4 regions of the Bariatricus sp. SGI.161 genome follow, and region 1 is predicted to be linked to each of the others. Evidence: predicted binding sites of a transcription regulator. Region 1 holds the regulator's gene; each other region holds the start of a gene.
The links. Region 1 encodes HrcA, which represses chaperone genes, less so after heat shock. Its sites were predicted from a motif close to TGTTAGCACTCNNNNNNNNNGAGTGCTAACA; they were not measured.

Region 1 (3,467 bases):
AACCGACAGGAATTGGCAGATTATCTCTGTGTGGAGCGGAGTGCGATGTCAACGGAACTGGGGAAACTAAAAAAAGAAGGTATTCTTGATATGTGCAGAAGTGAGTTTTGGCTAAAGTAGAAAAAACATTGAGTTTTTATTATTTAAAATGTATAATCAGTTATAGAACGAATTGGGGAATGCTTCGCTGGAAGATTCCTAATTTACATTTTAGGAGGGAATATCATGAAAGTTTACGATTCAGTAAAAAAGGAAGAATTAGAAGTGGATGGAACAAAAGGATTGATCCAGATCATGAAGGATGGACGTCAGGTAGATTTATATCTGAAAGAAAAGAAATCTGACGCAGATGGTTATATGAGCTGGGATGTAGAACACTGGTCCAGTATTGATCCAAAGAGATTTATTCGTTGCTACTCATTAGAAGGAAGAGTATTGGGTGAATCTACCGGACATAATATCTATGACCTTGAAAATGAGTTTAAGCCGGAAGAAGCAGAAAAAATCGAGCTTAGTTAGGAATTTAGATGCGTTAGTTGGTAATTGAGGAGTGTACGGCAAAAGGGAGCTGGAGCGGCTGGCCTGTATCCGGTATCCTTCGCTTGGAATCCATAACAGAACAAAGAGCTGCAATTTCGTGACCGGACTGATTCACCGAGAAATTTGGATAATTTCTCGATTCAGCAGTCCTTTCGAATTTGGCTGGATGCCAAATTCTCACACGGAATTGCAGCTCTTTGTTCTGTAACGGATCCTAGCGCTTGGCTAGACGGATACAGGCCAGATGCTCCAGCTCCCTTGCGCCTGACATTCTCAATTACTGAACGATCTCATCCGAGAGGTATTCCCAGTGCGTAACACAATGGGGAACGATGTTTTTATATTATTCATCGTTATTTCGATAGATTTTTGATAATACTTTTCCACTTTTCATCATGCGCAGGAATCCTCCCTCATCTAAATTCATTTTATAAAAAATATGTAAACTATGTTGACAAATGAAAACCATAGTGATACATTAATAGTCGAAGATGTTAGCACTCCTTAAATTCGAGTGCTAACAGGGAAATCCGAAAGGAGGAGTACAGATGATAGCGGATCATGGACTTAGTGATCGTAAATTAAAAATTCTGCATGCAATCATTCAGAATTATCTTGAGACCGGCGAGCCTGTTGGTTCCAGAACGATTTCAAAATATACGGATTTGAATCTGAGTTCTGCAACGATTCGTAATGAGATGGCTGATCTGGAAGAGCTTGGTTACATTATACAGCCACATACGTCTGCTGGACGAATTCCTTCGGATAAGGGCTATAGACTTTATGTTGATATGTTGATGGAAGAGAAGGAACAGGAACTGAATGAGATGCAGGAGCAGATGCTGGATAAGGCAGACAAGATGGAACAGCTTCTGAAGCAGGCAGCGAAAGTTCTTGCCAGTAATACGAATTACGCAACAATGGTCTCTACACCAATGAACAGCGCGAATAAAATTAAGTTCATTCAGTTGTCTATGGTAGACGAGGAACAGATCATTGCGGTGATCGTACTTGGCGGTAATGTGATTAAGAACAAGATTATTAATATAGATGAACCACTCAGTAATGAAAATTTATTGAAGTTGAATATGCTTCTTAACACAACGTTAAATGGTATGTCTATTGAAGAGATTAATCTTGGATTGATTGCAAGGCTGAAAGAGCAGGCTGGAATACACAGTGCAGTGATTGGAAATGTTCTGGATGCAGTAGCGGATGCCATTCAGATCGATGAAGATATGCAGATCTATACAAGTGGTGCTACGAACATATTTAAGTACCCGGAATTGAGTGATAATCAGAGTGCTCAGGAAATTATCAGTGCTTTTGAAGAAAAGCAGCAATTGACGGAACTAGTGACACAGACGCTGGCAAAAGAAGATAATACAGGGATTCAGGTATATATTGGTGATGAGACACCGGTACAGACTATGAAGGATTGTAGTGTTGTCACCGCAACTTATGAATTGGGAGATGGCATGAAGGGAACCATAGGTATTATCGGACCAAAAAGAATGGATTATGAACATGTATTGAAATCTATGAAACGGCTTCAGAATGAGCTGGATCGGATGTTTCATAAAAAAGAATAAGAAAGGTGGAATAACCCTTGGAAAATAATCAGGAGAAGAGCCAGGAAGAGATGGTAAAAGAAGCAGTTGAGGAGGCAAAGAAAGCTGTTGCAGAGCAGACAGAAGCCGACGAAAAAGCTGCAGAAGAAACTGGCGACGAAAGAGATAATGAAGTAGAATCAGAAGCGGACGCTGCTACAAAAGAAGATGCTGAATCAGATGAAATTGCTGACGAAGCAGAAGCCAAGAACAGTGATGAATCCAAATCTGAAAAAAAGATATTTGGCAAGAAGAATAAAAAAGATAAAAAGGACGAGAAGATCGAAGAACTGACAGACAGACTTACTCGTCAGATGGCTGAGTTTGATAACTTCCGCAAGCGTACAGAAAAGGAAAAATCCCAGATGTATGAAATAGGAGCGAAAGATATCATAGATAAGATTCTTCCGGTAGTTGACAATTTCGAGCGTGGGCTTGATGGTGTCAAGGAAGAAGAAAAGAACGATCCCTTCATCCAAGGAATGGAGATGGTGTATAAACAGTTATTGACTACACTGGAAGGAGTAGGGGTCAAGCCTATCGAAGCGGTAGGCAAAGAGTTCAATCCTGATTTCCATAATGCAGTGATGCATGTGGAGGATGAAAACTTTGGTGAGAATATTGTAGCCGAAGAATTCCAAAAAGGATATATGTACCGTGACTCTGTAGTGAGACACAGTATGGTAAAAGTAGCAAACTAAATTGAACTTCATTTTAAAATAATTAGGAGGTCTTTATAATGGGCAAAATTATAGGTATTGACTTAGGAACAACAAACAGTTGTGTAGCTGTTATGGAAGGTGGCCAGCCAACGGTCATCGCAAATACAGAAGGTGCAAGAACAACACCATCTGTTGTAGCATTTTCAAAAACAGGAGAGCGTCTGGTAGGTGAACCTGCAAAACGTCAGGCAGTAACAAATGCTGAGAGAACAATCTCTTCTATTAAGAGAGAAATGGGCAGCGATTACAGAGTTACAATTGATGACAAGAAATATTCTCCACAAGAGATTTCTGCTATGATTCTTCAGAAATTGAAAGCAGACGCAGAAGGATATCTTGGAGAAAAGGTAACAGAAGCTGTTATCACAGTTCCTGCTTATTTTAACGATGCTCAGCGCCAGGCAACAAAAGATGCTGGTAAGATTGCAGGTCTTGATGTAAAACGTATCATCAACGAGCCTACAGCTGCAGCTCTGGCATATGGTCTTGATAATGAAAAAGAACAGAAGATCATGGTATATGACTTAGGTGGTGGTACATTTGATGTATCAATCATCGAAATTGGTGATGGTGTCATCGAAGTATTGTCTACAGC
Region 2 (3,467 bases), on a different contig from region 1:
TCTCTTCCTCCTTCCGGGAGAGGTAATGTAAAGATAAACTCTGCTCCCTTTCTATCCGTCCGGTTCCGCCCGGTGATTGTTCCACCATGGGCATTTACCACTGTCTCACAGATCGTAAGCCCCAGCCCGATTCCTCTCTTCACATCAGCCGAACGGGTCTTGGAAGTATAAAATATTTTAAATAGATTGGGAACATCTGCTTCATCAATTCCCTCTCCTTCATCCCGGACAGAAACCAGTAGTGTATCTTCTGTGTAACTGGCAGAAACAGTAATGGCCTCCCGCGGTCTTGTGTGTTTCACTGCATTGTCCAACAGATTGGTTATTACCTGCTCAATCAGCTTTGCATCCATAGGCACTAACCGGAACTCTTCCGGTATCTCTACCTGTATCTCCCGCTCTGGAAAGCTCCGTTCCACATGAGCGATTGCACAGCCAATCACCTCTTCGATTGCTTCCATTTCCTTATGTATCACAATTTTACCATCCTGCAGCCTGGTCAGGCTTAAGATATTTTCGACTAATGATTTCAGCCAGTCTGCGTCCTGATAAATTCCTTGAAGCAGTTCCTGACGCCTGTCTTCTTTGTCTGTCATATCCATCAGCATTTCCGATGTCCCCATGATACCCGACAGTAGGGTCCTAAGATCATGAGAGATTGCACGCAAAAGATTCGCACGTTCTCTCTCCCGTTCCATGCTTTCTCTGTCACGCACTCTTTCTATCGTTACTTCAATCCGATCCATTGCCATGGAAACATTCTCCATGATAGAATGCAGTAATTTTTTCTTTTCCTGCAGCTGTTTTGTATACACGGTTTTATCAATTCTGACCACTGCCAGCAGATGCTCCCGTCCGTTGACCGGGTATCCATAACCTTCCTCTTCTTCCAGATATTCGGTTCGAAGATCTGTATATATCTTCCGAATCTCATCTGCATCTGGCACACTTCTGTGAATCTGTTCTTTTCCTGACTGCTGGATGTAAATTGGTTCAGACTGCCTTCCAACATAAATGCATCCGACATTTACCTGAAGCAAATGGCTGATACTTTCTGCTGCAATTTTCAAAACAGCTTCCATATCTGCCGCATCAGACAACTTACTGGAAAGCATATATAAAATCTGGCTTTCTTCCCCTCTTTCATTTGCTTCTTTCGTTAAAAGCTTTTCTTTTGTTGTCAGAGCACTTGTAAGAAATGAAGTTATCAGCATGATTGAAAAAGTGATCAGATATCCCGGATCATTTACGGCAAGGGTGTGATAAGGTTCTGTAAAAAAATAATTATAGCATATAAGTGAAACTACTGCAGATAAAATCCCGTACTGATATCCCGATGTAAATCTCGCAACCAGTAGAACAGCCAGAAGATACATCACAACAATATTCGTCTCCGGAAATCCAAGCTCTGTAAAAATCTTCCCAAGTATGGTGGCTGCAAATACGATAACCGACAATTTCAACAGGCTATACAGGATTTCTTTCCTTTTAATCATCATGATCACCTCTTTATTATCATATTAATCTCGTTAAGTATAGCACACACAGTTTGTTTTTCCAATCCCAGGAAACATGGCATTCTGTTTCTGCTCAAATAATAATTAACATCCAGGATTAATTCCTCTGAATCTAATATCAGTAATCACAAAATTTCGCATGGTTCACAAAATTCACAAAATCTTCACAGAATTATTAGCACTCTCTATTGACGAGTGCTAATCCAGGTGTTATATTACACATAGAACAAGGAAGAGGAAATGATTTCTCTTCCTGATATTCATAAATCAACACTTCGGGTTTCTCCGATAGTGCAAACTTTAGTTTATGTCATGAAAGGAGATATGACTTATGTTAATGCCTAGTATTTTTGGAGAAAGTTTATTTGATGATTTTTTGGATGATTTTGCTTTCCCGGACATCGATAAAAAATTGTATGGGAAACATGCTCCCCATATCATGAAGACCGATGTGAAGGAAAAAGACAACACTTACGAAGTGGCCATTGATCTTCCGGGATTTAAGAAAGACGAGATTCAGATCCAGCTTGAAAATGGTTACATAACCGTAAGTGCGGCAAAAGGTCTGGATAAAGACGAAAAAGATAAGGAAGGAAAATATATCCGCCGCGAGCGTTATGCCGGAAATGTAAGCAGAAGCTTTTATGTAGGAAATAATGTTCAGAGAGAAGACATCCATCCGAAATTTGAAAATGGTATTCTTTCCTTTACTGTTCCAAAAAAGCAGAAGGCAGTAGAAAACAACTCACATTATATTGCCATCGAAGGTTAATCTCAAACGGGCAGGGAATAAACCCCCTGCCTGTTTTAAAAGCTAAATACAAGCAGGAAAGAGGTTTTTGATATGAGTAAAACGACATCAAGAGTATTATGGATTTTAGCCGGAATCTTTCTGATTATAATCGGGATCGGATGTTTGAGGAATCCTGGAGAAATTCTTTATGGTCTTCCCATTATCTTTGGAGTTGCCATGATGTTTTCCGGCATTATAGATATTGTGATATTTGCAGCCGGTCATGATTATATGGCAGGCTCTGGCTGGTTTCTTGCTGACGGCATTCTGACCATACTGATGTCTTTATTCATTTTGGGAAATGGATGGTTTACAGCAATGACTATTTCCTTTATTTTAGGAATGTGGCTGATTTTTTCAGGTATCACCAAACTGGTTAATTCTTTCGACCTTCAAAAACTGGGAGTAAAGGGCTGGGGCTGGTTTACAGTACTTGGAATCCTGCTGACTGTGATTGGTTTTCTGTCATTCACACATCCATTTGCAAGTATTGCAGCTATGGCCTGGGTAATCGGATTTTTCTTGATCCTACAGGGTATTGTATCTGTTATACGTGGATGCTTTTCCAATCGCTTCTGGATGTAAAATATAACAAAAATAACATTGCCAAGGAGGAAAAAAGGCACCTCTTCATATAGATTCGGCTGCATACAAAATTGTGTGCAGCCTTTTTTAACGAATAGCTAATTTCAAAAACAATTCTCTTGCTCTCTACGGATAATCTTATCCTACAACAATTTTTTCTTTTTAAAATAAATAAGTTCCAGAATAATTGTTATTACTGCAATTGCAATCACTGCAACATATCCGTATTTCCACTGCAGCTCTGGCATATTTACAAAATTCATACCATACCATCCAGTCAAAAGTGTCAAAGGAAGGAATAACGTTGTGACAACCGTCAGAATACACATAATCTTATTCTGCTGTGCATCTTGCTGAGATTGGTACAATTCCCGTAACTGTAGTATATTCTCCCGAAGCAACTGTACATGGTTTTGCAGCCGTTCTGTACGAAGTGCATAACGATTCCACTGTTCTGTATTACAGATGATAGAAATTCCATCTTGAGACTGGAGTAGATCACCAATCACAGTAAGTTGCTCATAATAGGCATCCAACTCCGAAAGTCTCTGACGATACCTTGTAAGTACTGT
Region 3 (3,467 bases), on a different contig from region 1:
CGAATCTTTTTCCCGTGGCTATAATGAATTGATTGAAAAAGGAACAGCAACTGTCAGTGCAGAACTGTCAATGGCATATTATGAGAAGCAGGATGATGCTTCTCTTTGGGGACTGTTAATCAACGCAGGGATGGTAACGGTCCAGGAGGAATTAAGTGAAGGAATCTATAAGCTTCGGATTCCAAATTATGAAGTGTGGAAGGCTTTTCAGGAACTTACAGCATTTTATATGCAGGTAGAAGAAGGACATATTGACCTGATGCTCTTGAATCTGAGAACAGAGGCTATGGAGAGATTTGCAGAAGAATATCAGTGGATTCTAATGAATCTGCCATCCTGTCATGATTTAAAAAGTGAGAACAGCTATCATATGATGATGCTAGGAATGTGTACTTTTCTGCATCCATATTATGATGTGCAAAGTAACCGGGAGAGTGGAATGGGAAGGGGAGATATTCTCCTTTATGCCAGAAAACCAGAACTGCCACATATGATACTGGAATTCAAATATACCAGAGACAAGTCACAGAGTCTGGAAGAATTGGCACTGGATGCAATACGGCAGGCGAAGGAAAAGAAGTATGATGCACAGATGGAAGGGACAGTGTATTATGTTGGGCTGGCGCATTATGGCAAGAAAGCAGAAGTAAAGTGGGAAAAAAGAGAATAGCTTGTTATTCTTGAGCATAAATATTCGCAAGTCCTTTATTGCCTTACATTCTCTTATTTGATAAAATGATACTTAATATTTGAAAAAGTAGGTGATGTTATGGACGGACAGATGGAATCTATCTTGCAAGGCGGACAGTTTAAGAAACTGTTGGATGAACAAAGTATAGAATTACGCCAGAAATATGACTTGAAAAAAGCAGAATTAGAGATTTTGTATTTCTTATCCCGTTGCGGCAGCCATAACACTCCCACGGATATCCATACACAATTAATGATGAACAGGGGCCATATCTCACAGGCGGTTGACAGTCTGTGCAGGCGGAAGTTTATTATGGCGATTCCAGACGAAAATGATCGTAGATATGTGCATTATGAAGTACTGGATTCTGCGAAAGAGATTGTTGCAGAGATGGCAAAAAGAAGAGAAGAGATGAACCGGCAGATCCTGCAGGGAATATCAGAAGAAGAACTTCGGGTATTTCTGGAAGTTTCCTTGAAGATAAAAAGTAATATAGAAAATATCATATAGTCTGATGAAAATGCAAGGTATAAAAATATGCTTTGCATTTTTATTTAAAAAAAAGTATAAACTCTGTTGACAAAGAAAAAACAAGTGATATAATACTTTAAAAATAAACAGTTTAAAATTAAAATAATTACTTCGCGAGGAGTAATATATTTTTTAAACTAAACCTGGCACTCGGATAGAAAGAGTGCTGACAAAAATGAAAGGCAGGTTATTGTAATGAAATTAAGACCATTAGGAAACAGAGTTATTTTGCAGCAACAGGAAGCAGAAGAGAAGACACAATCTGGAATTATCCTGCCAGACAGTGCCAAAGAAAAACCACAGGATGCAGTTGTGATCGCGGTTGGACCTGGAAAGGGAGACGACGAAAAATGTAGCGGTATGCAGGTAAAAGAAGGGGATAAAGTTATATATTCTCAATATGCCGGAACAGAAGTTAAGATAGATGATGAAGAGTATATTATTGTAGATCAGAGCGATATTATGGCAATTGTAGAATAGATTTTGAAAAGTTCAGAGAAAGAAGGAATTCATTATGGCAAAGGATATTAGTTTTGATATTGATGCAAGAAAGAAAATGGAGATAGGTGTCAATAAACTTGCAGACACTGTAAAAGTAACACTTGGACCAAAAGGAAGGAACGTAGTATTAGAGCAGTCTTATGGTGCGCCATTGATCACTAATGATGGTGTGACAATCGCAAAGGATATTGAACTGGAAGACCACTACGAGAACATGGGTGCGCAGCTGGTTAAAGAGGTTGCAACGAAGACGAATGATATCGCAGGTGACGGAACGACAACAGCAACCGTTCTGGCACAGGCACTTGTCAACCAGGGAATGAAGAACATTGCGGCCGGAGCGAATCCGATCATCCTGAGAAAAGGTATGAAAAAAGCTTCCGATGCTGTCTGTGAAGCGCTGGAGGAGATGAGCCAGCCGGTAACTGGAAAAGATCATATTGCAAAGGTTGCCGCCATCTCTGCCGGTAACGAAGAAGTTGGTGAGATGATCGCAGATGCGATGGAAAAGGTCGGAGAGAATGGAGTCATCACCATTGAGGAAGCCAAGACCATGAAGACAGAAATTGATGTGGTAGAAGGTATGCAGTTCGATAATGGATATCTTTCCGGTTATATGTGTGATGACAAAGAGAAGATGGTTGCCAATATGGAGAATCCATATATCCTCATGACGGATAAGAAGATCTCTAATATTCAGGACATTCTTCCGATTCTGGAAAATATCATGAGAGAGGGAAAAGAGCTTCTGATTCTTGCAGAAGATGTAGAAGGCGAAGCTCTTACTACATTGATCGTAAATAGATTAAGAGGAACCTTAAAGGTTGTTGCAGTAAAAGCTCCTGGATTCGGAGATAATCGGAAAGAAATGCTGCAGGATATTGCAACTCTGACGGGTGGACAGGTCGTTATGGACGATCTTGGAATGCAGCTGAAGGACACAACAATGGATATGCTTGGACGTGCCAGATCCGTGAAAGTTACCAAGGAGAATACAACCATCGTTGATGGCGCGGGTAACAAAGCCGGAGTGGAAGAACGAATTGACAGCCTGAGAAGACAGATGGCAGATACAACATCTGATTTTGACAAAGAGAAACTGATGGATCGTATTGCCAAATTAGGCGGCGGTGTTGCAGTGATCCGTGTCGGAGCAGCAACAGAGACCGAGATGAAGGAAGCCAAATATCGTATGGAAGATGCAATGAACGCTACCAAAGCTGCAGTGTCTGAAGGAATTATCAGCGGCGGCGGATCTGCGTATATCCATGCACAGAAGAAAGTCCATGAACTTGCAGCAACACTGACGGGCGATGAAAAGACAGGTGCAGAGATTGTAGCAACAGCATTGGAAGCACCGCTTTACGCGATTGTAGAAAATGCAGGACTGGAAGGCTCTGTCGTTGTAAATAAAGTAAAAGAAAGTGAAGATGGAATTGGATTCGATGCAATTCATGGAACGTATGTAGATATGCTCAAAGAAGGAATTATCGATCCTGTCAAGGTCACAAAACATGCACTTGCAAATGCCGTCAGCGTAGCGGCTACACTTCTGACTACAGAAGCTGCTGTGGCAGATGTCAAGGAAGCAGCACCGGCAGTATCTCCGCAGCCGGATATGTATTAGGATAAATAGGAAGACCGATAAAAGATAGCTGATTCGGAGTGATAGATGTATGAAGAACTTATTAGAGAATAATGAAGTAGCAGAGCTTTCGAATGAACTGATATATCGACATTACCT
Region 4 (3,467 bases), on a different contig from region 1:
AATATAGCGGTCTGACAATGTTGCCGCTGCTACCAGAGCACCATCTGTAATCTTCACGCCATGGAATACTTCATACCGCTCTTTCAGTCCACGCAGAATAGAAATGGCATCTTCCACGGTAGGCTCATCTACGGTTACCGGCTGGAAACGACGTTCCAGTGCAGCATCTTTCTCAATGTACTGACGATATTCATCCAGGGTCGTAGCACCGATACAGTGCAGCTCTCCTCTTGCCAGCATTGGTTTTAACATGTTGCCGGCATCCATGGCACCGTCTGTCTTACCTGCACCTACAATCGTATGGAGCTCATCAATGAAAAGAATAATTCTGCCGTCGCTGTTCTTTACTTCCTCCAGCACTGCTTTCAGACGTTCCTCGAACTCTCCACGATATTTCGCACCTGCTACCAGCGCACCCATATCCAGTGAGAATATGGTCTTATCCTTCAAGCCTTCCGGTACATCTCCACGCACAATACGCTGAGCAAGGCCTTCAACTACTGCCGTCTTACCTACTCCCGGTTCTCCGATCAAAACCGGATTATTCTTCGTTTTACGAGACAGAATACGAATCACATTACGGATCTCGGAATCACGTCCAATGACTGGATCCATCTTCTGCTCTCTGGCACGTTCTACAAGGTCAGAACCATATTTATTCAGAGTGTCATACGTATCCTCTGGATTATCGCTGGTCACGCGCTGATTGCCTCTGACTGTAGATAATGCCTGCAGGAATCCTTCCCTGCTGATTCCCATCTCCCGGAAAATCGTCTTCATCTCTTTGCTTGCATACTTCATAATGGACAAAAACAGATGTTCAACAGAAACATATTCATCTCCCATCTGCTTTGCCTCATCTTCCGCATGAACCAGTGCATTGTTCAGATCCTGTCCTACATACTGCTGTCCGCCTTGAACCTTCGGGCGCTTCCTGAGTGCTTCTTCCACCCGGTTGATCATGCTGCTTTTATCGAGTCCCATCTTCTCAATCAGCTTGAGAATCAGACTGTCATCCTGCGTCAGCAATGCGTAGAGCAGATGTTCCTGTGCAATCTCCTGGTTGCCATAATCCAATGCCACACGTTCACAGCCTTGAACAGCCTGTAATGATTTTTGCGTAAATTTATTAATATTCATACTGACAACCTCCTATATAAAAAGCGTTATTGTTCTATTTACAATATAACAATAACGCTTTTTGTTAGCACTGTCAAGTGTTGAGTGCTAATATTTTCAGTTTTTTTGGAAATCATGTGAATCTATTCCTTCAAAGAATAAATCCACATTGCTTTTATCTGGTCTGCAATCTCTGCATATACCCAAGTCTTATCACTGTTTTTCTGGCTAAACGGGTCATTGACCGTAACATTTCCACTTTCATACCCCGTTAACACGATGAAATGCCCAATTTTCGTAAAATCTCCTGGCCCTACACTGCAGATAATTGGATGTCCGGCTGTTAGTTCTGCGCTCACCTGTTCTTCCGAAAGCAACCCCTCGTAGCAGGACAGATTCCAGTTTGCTCCGGCCTCACTCATGAATTTCCAGTAAGTATCATTATTCTCATCTACATAAGAATTCTCCGTACCATATGCCGCCACTTTGGCAGGCGTAATCGACGGGTCTTCATTAAGTCCTGCCGCTACCATGGAAAGACAAGTAGGTCCACAGCCGCTGACGGCCACGATACTTGTTCCATAAGGTGCATATCCCCAACGTTCATCCCATTGGATCAGTTGTGGAATCTCTCCTGCTTCCAGATCATTCCCTATGGTATCAGCACTGGGGTCATCCTTTTTCTCGCCATAATCCTCTACAAAATCAATCGTTTCTTTATTCTTGCCCAGAAGATCGATGACACCTTCCGGATATCCATTTTCCTTGGCTTCCCTTTTTACACGCTCCAATCTCTGGGCTTCTGTTTCTACAGTCTCCTTCTCTTCTTTTTCTTGTTGTGTAATCTTCGTGGTTTCCTTTACTTCTGCTTCTTTTTTATGTCTTTGGATCTGGCAGCTTACCAGAGCCACGATAATCATTAACAAGACTCCCGTTATCACTAGCAATTGACGCCTTACTTGTTGCTTGCGTTTAGAATATTTCTTTCTTCTTTTTTGCTGGTACATCTAGTTACTCATCCTCTCGTTGATCTAAATCATTCAATGAATCTATATCATAACTATGTCCGATGACATAATCTCAGTTTGCAAAACTTCATGACAGTAATTATACTCCACCCGTGGTTATGTGACAACTTAAAGAATTCTTAATCCGTCCCAGAAAAAATTTTGAAAAATTTTTAACATTCTTTGATAATTTCCTCTTGCCTTTTTTCAAAAAAGATGGTATTATATAACTCGTTCACGAGAGTGATTTTAATTAACAATTTCATCGGGGTGTGGCTCAGCTTGGCTAGAGCGCCTGGTTTGGGACCAGGAGGTCGCAGGTTCGAATCCTGTCACCCCGATATTTATAACAACATGCGGGTGTAGTTCAATGGTAGAACACCAGCCTTCCAAGCTGGATACGTGGGTTCGATTCCCATCACCCGCTTTTTTCATGCTCATTTTTACAACGAGCTCAAATTACCAATAATATTAAAAGGAGGCACATGTATGAAGATTGTATTTCTAGACGCCAAAACAATCGGAGATGATATTGATCTGTCTGGCTACGACCAACTGGGAGAAGTTGTAAAGTACGCTTTTTCTACTTCTGATGAGGTACCTGCCAGAGTCACTGATGCTGATGTTCTTGTTGTCAATAAAGTTCAGATTAACGAAACTACGATTGGACAGGCAAAAAACCTGAAACTTGTCTGTGTAACTGCAACAGGAACTAACAACCTGGATAAAGATTATCTGGACAGTCGCGGCATTGCCTGGCGTAATGTAGCTGGATATTCCACAGAATCTGTTGCGCAGCATACTTTTGCCATGCTTTTCTACTTATTAGAGAAATTGCGCTATTATGATGACTATGTAAAAAAAGGACACTATGTAAATGATACGATTTTTACACATTTTGCCGAACATTTTTATGAATTAAAAGGAAAGACCTGGGGTATTATCGGACTGGGCAATATCGGCAGACGAGTTGCCTCCATTGCTGAAGCATTTGGTTGTCATATCATCTACGCATCTCCATCTGGAAGTGCTCCACAAGACGGTTATCATCAGGTAGACATGGACACCTTACTGATGACCTCTGATATCATCTCCGTCCATGCCCCATTGAATCAATATACAGAGAATCTGATGGACGGTGCAGCGTTCCACAAGATGAAATCAACCTGCATATTTTTGAATCTCGGTCGAGGACCTATCGTCGTCGAGCAAGCTCTGGCAGATGCACTGAACTGCAAAGAGATTGCTGCTGCAGGTCTGGATGTATTATGTGTAGAACCGATGAGTCCCGATAATCCGCTTCTTGCTATCAAGGACAGTAAAAAACTGTTTATCACTCCA

Region 2: a site for HrcA is predicted at 1,691-1,721, ahead of ACQRBH_RS05540 (Hsp20/alpha crystallin family protein). Genes of this name have one in related genera too.
Region 3: a site for HrcA is predicted at 1,364-1,394, ahead of ACQRBH_RS03735 (co-chaperone GroES). Genes of this name have one in related genera too.
Region 4: a site for HrcA is predicted at 1,203-1,233, ahead of clpB (ATP-dependent chaperone ClpB). Genes of this name have one in related genera too.

What each region holds. Positions count from the first base shown of each region.
Region 1 is NZ_JBNPLX010000005.1:32,250-35,716, reverse strand. It holds gene ACQRBH_RS04230 (Crp/Fnr family transcriptional regulator) at 1-120, shown strand, start outside; gene ACQRBH_RS04225 (hypothetical protein) at 226-519, shown strand; gene hrcA (heat-inducible transcriptional repressor HrcA) at 1,089-2,132, shown strand; gene grpE (nucleotide exchange factor GrpE) at 2,150-2,851, shown strand; gene dnaK (molecular chaperone DnaK) at 2,890-3,467, shown strand, end outside.
Region 2 is NZ_JBNPLX010000007.1:6,665-10,131, forward strand. It holds gene ACQRBH_RS05535 (sensor histidine kinase) at 1-1,499, opposite strand, end outside; gene ACQRBH_RS05540 (Hsp20/alpha crystallin family protein) at 1,849-2,289, shown strand; gene ACQRBH_RS05545 (HdeD family acid-resistance protein) at 2,362-2,895, shown strand; gene ACQRBH_RS05550 (magnesium transporter CorA family protein) at 3,039-3,467, opposite strand, start outside.
Region 3 is NZ_JBNPLX010000004.1:68,663-72,129, forward strand. It holds gene ACQRBH_RS03725 (AAA family ATPase) at 1-670, shown strand, start outside; gene ACQRBH_RS03730 (MarR family winged helix-turn-helix transcriptional regulator) at 770-1,201, shown strand; gene ACQRBH_RS03735 (co-chaperone GroES) at 1,418-1,702, shown strand; gene groL (chaperonin GroEL) at 1,737-3,350, shown strand; gene ACQRBH_RS03745 (hypothetical protein) at 3,400-3,467, shown strand, end outside.
Region 4 is NZ_JBNPLX010000015.1:83,371-86,837, forward strand. It holds gene clpB (ATP-dependent chaperone ClpB) at 1-1,140, opposite strand, end outside; gene ACQRBH_RS10405 (C39 family peptidase) at 1,263-2,126, opposite strand; tRNA gene ACQRBH_RS10410 (tRNA-Pro) at 2,393-2,467, shown strand; tRNA gene ACQRBH_RS10415 (tRNA-Gly) at 2,483-2,553, shown strand; partial or broken gene ACQRBH_RS10420 (D-2-hydroxyacid dehydrogenase) at 2,616-3,467, shown strand, end outside.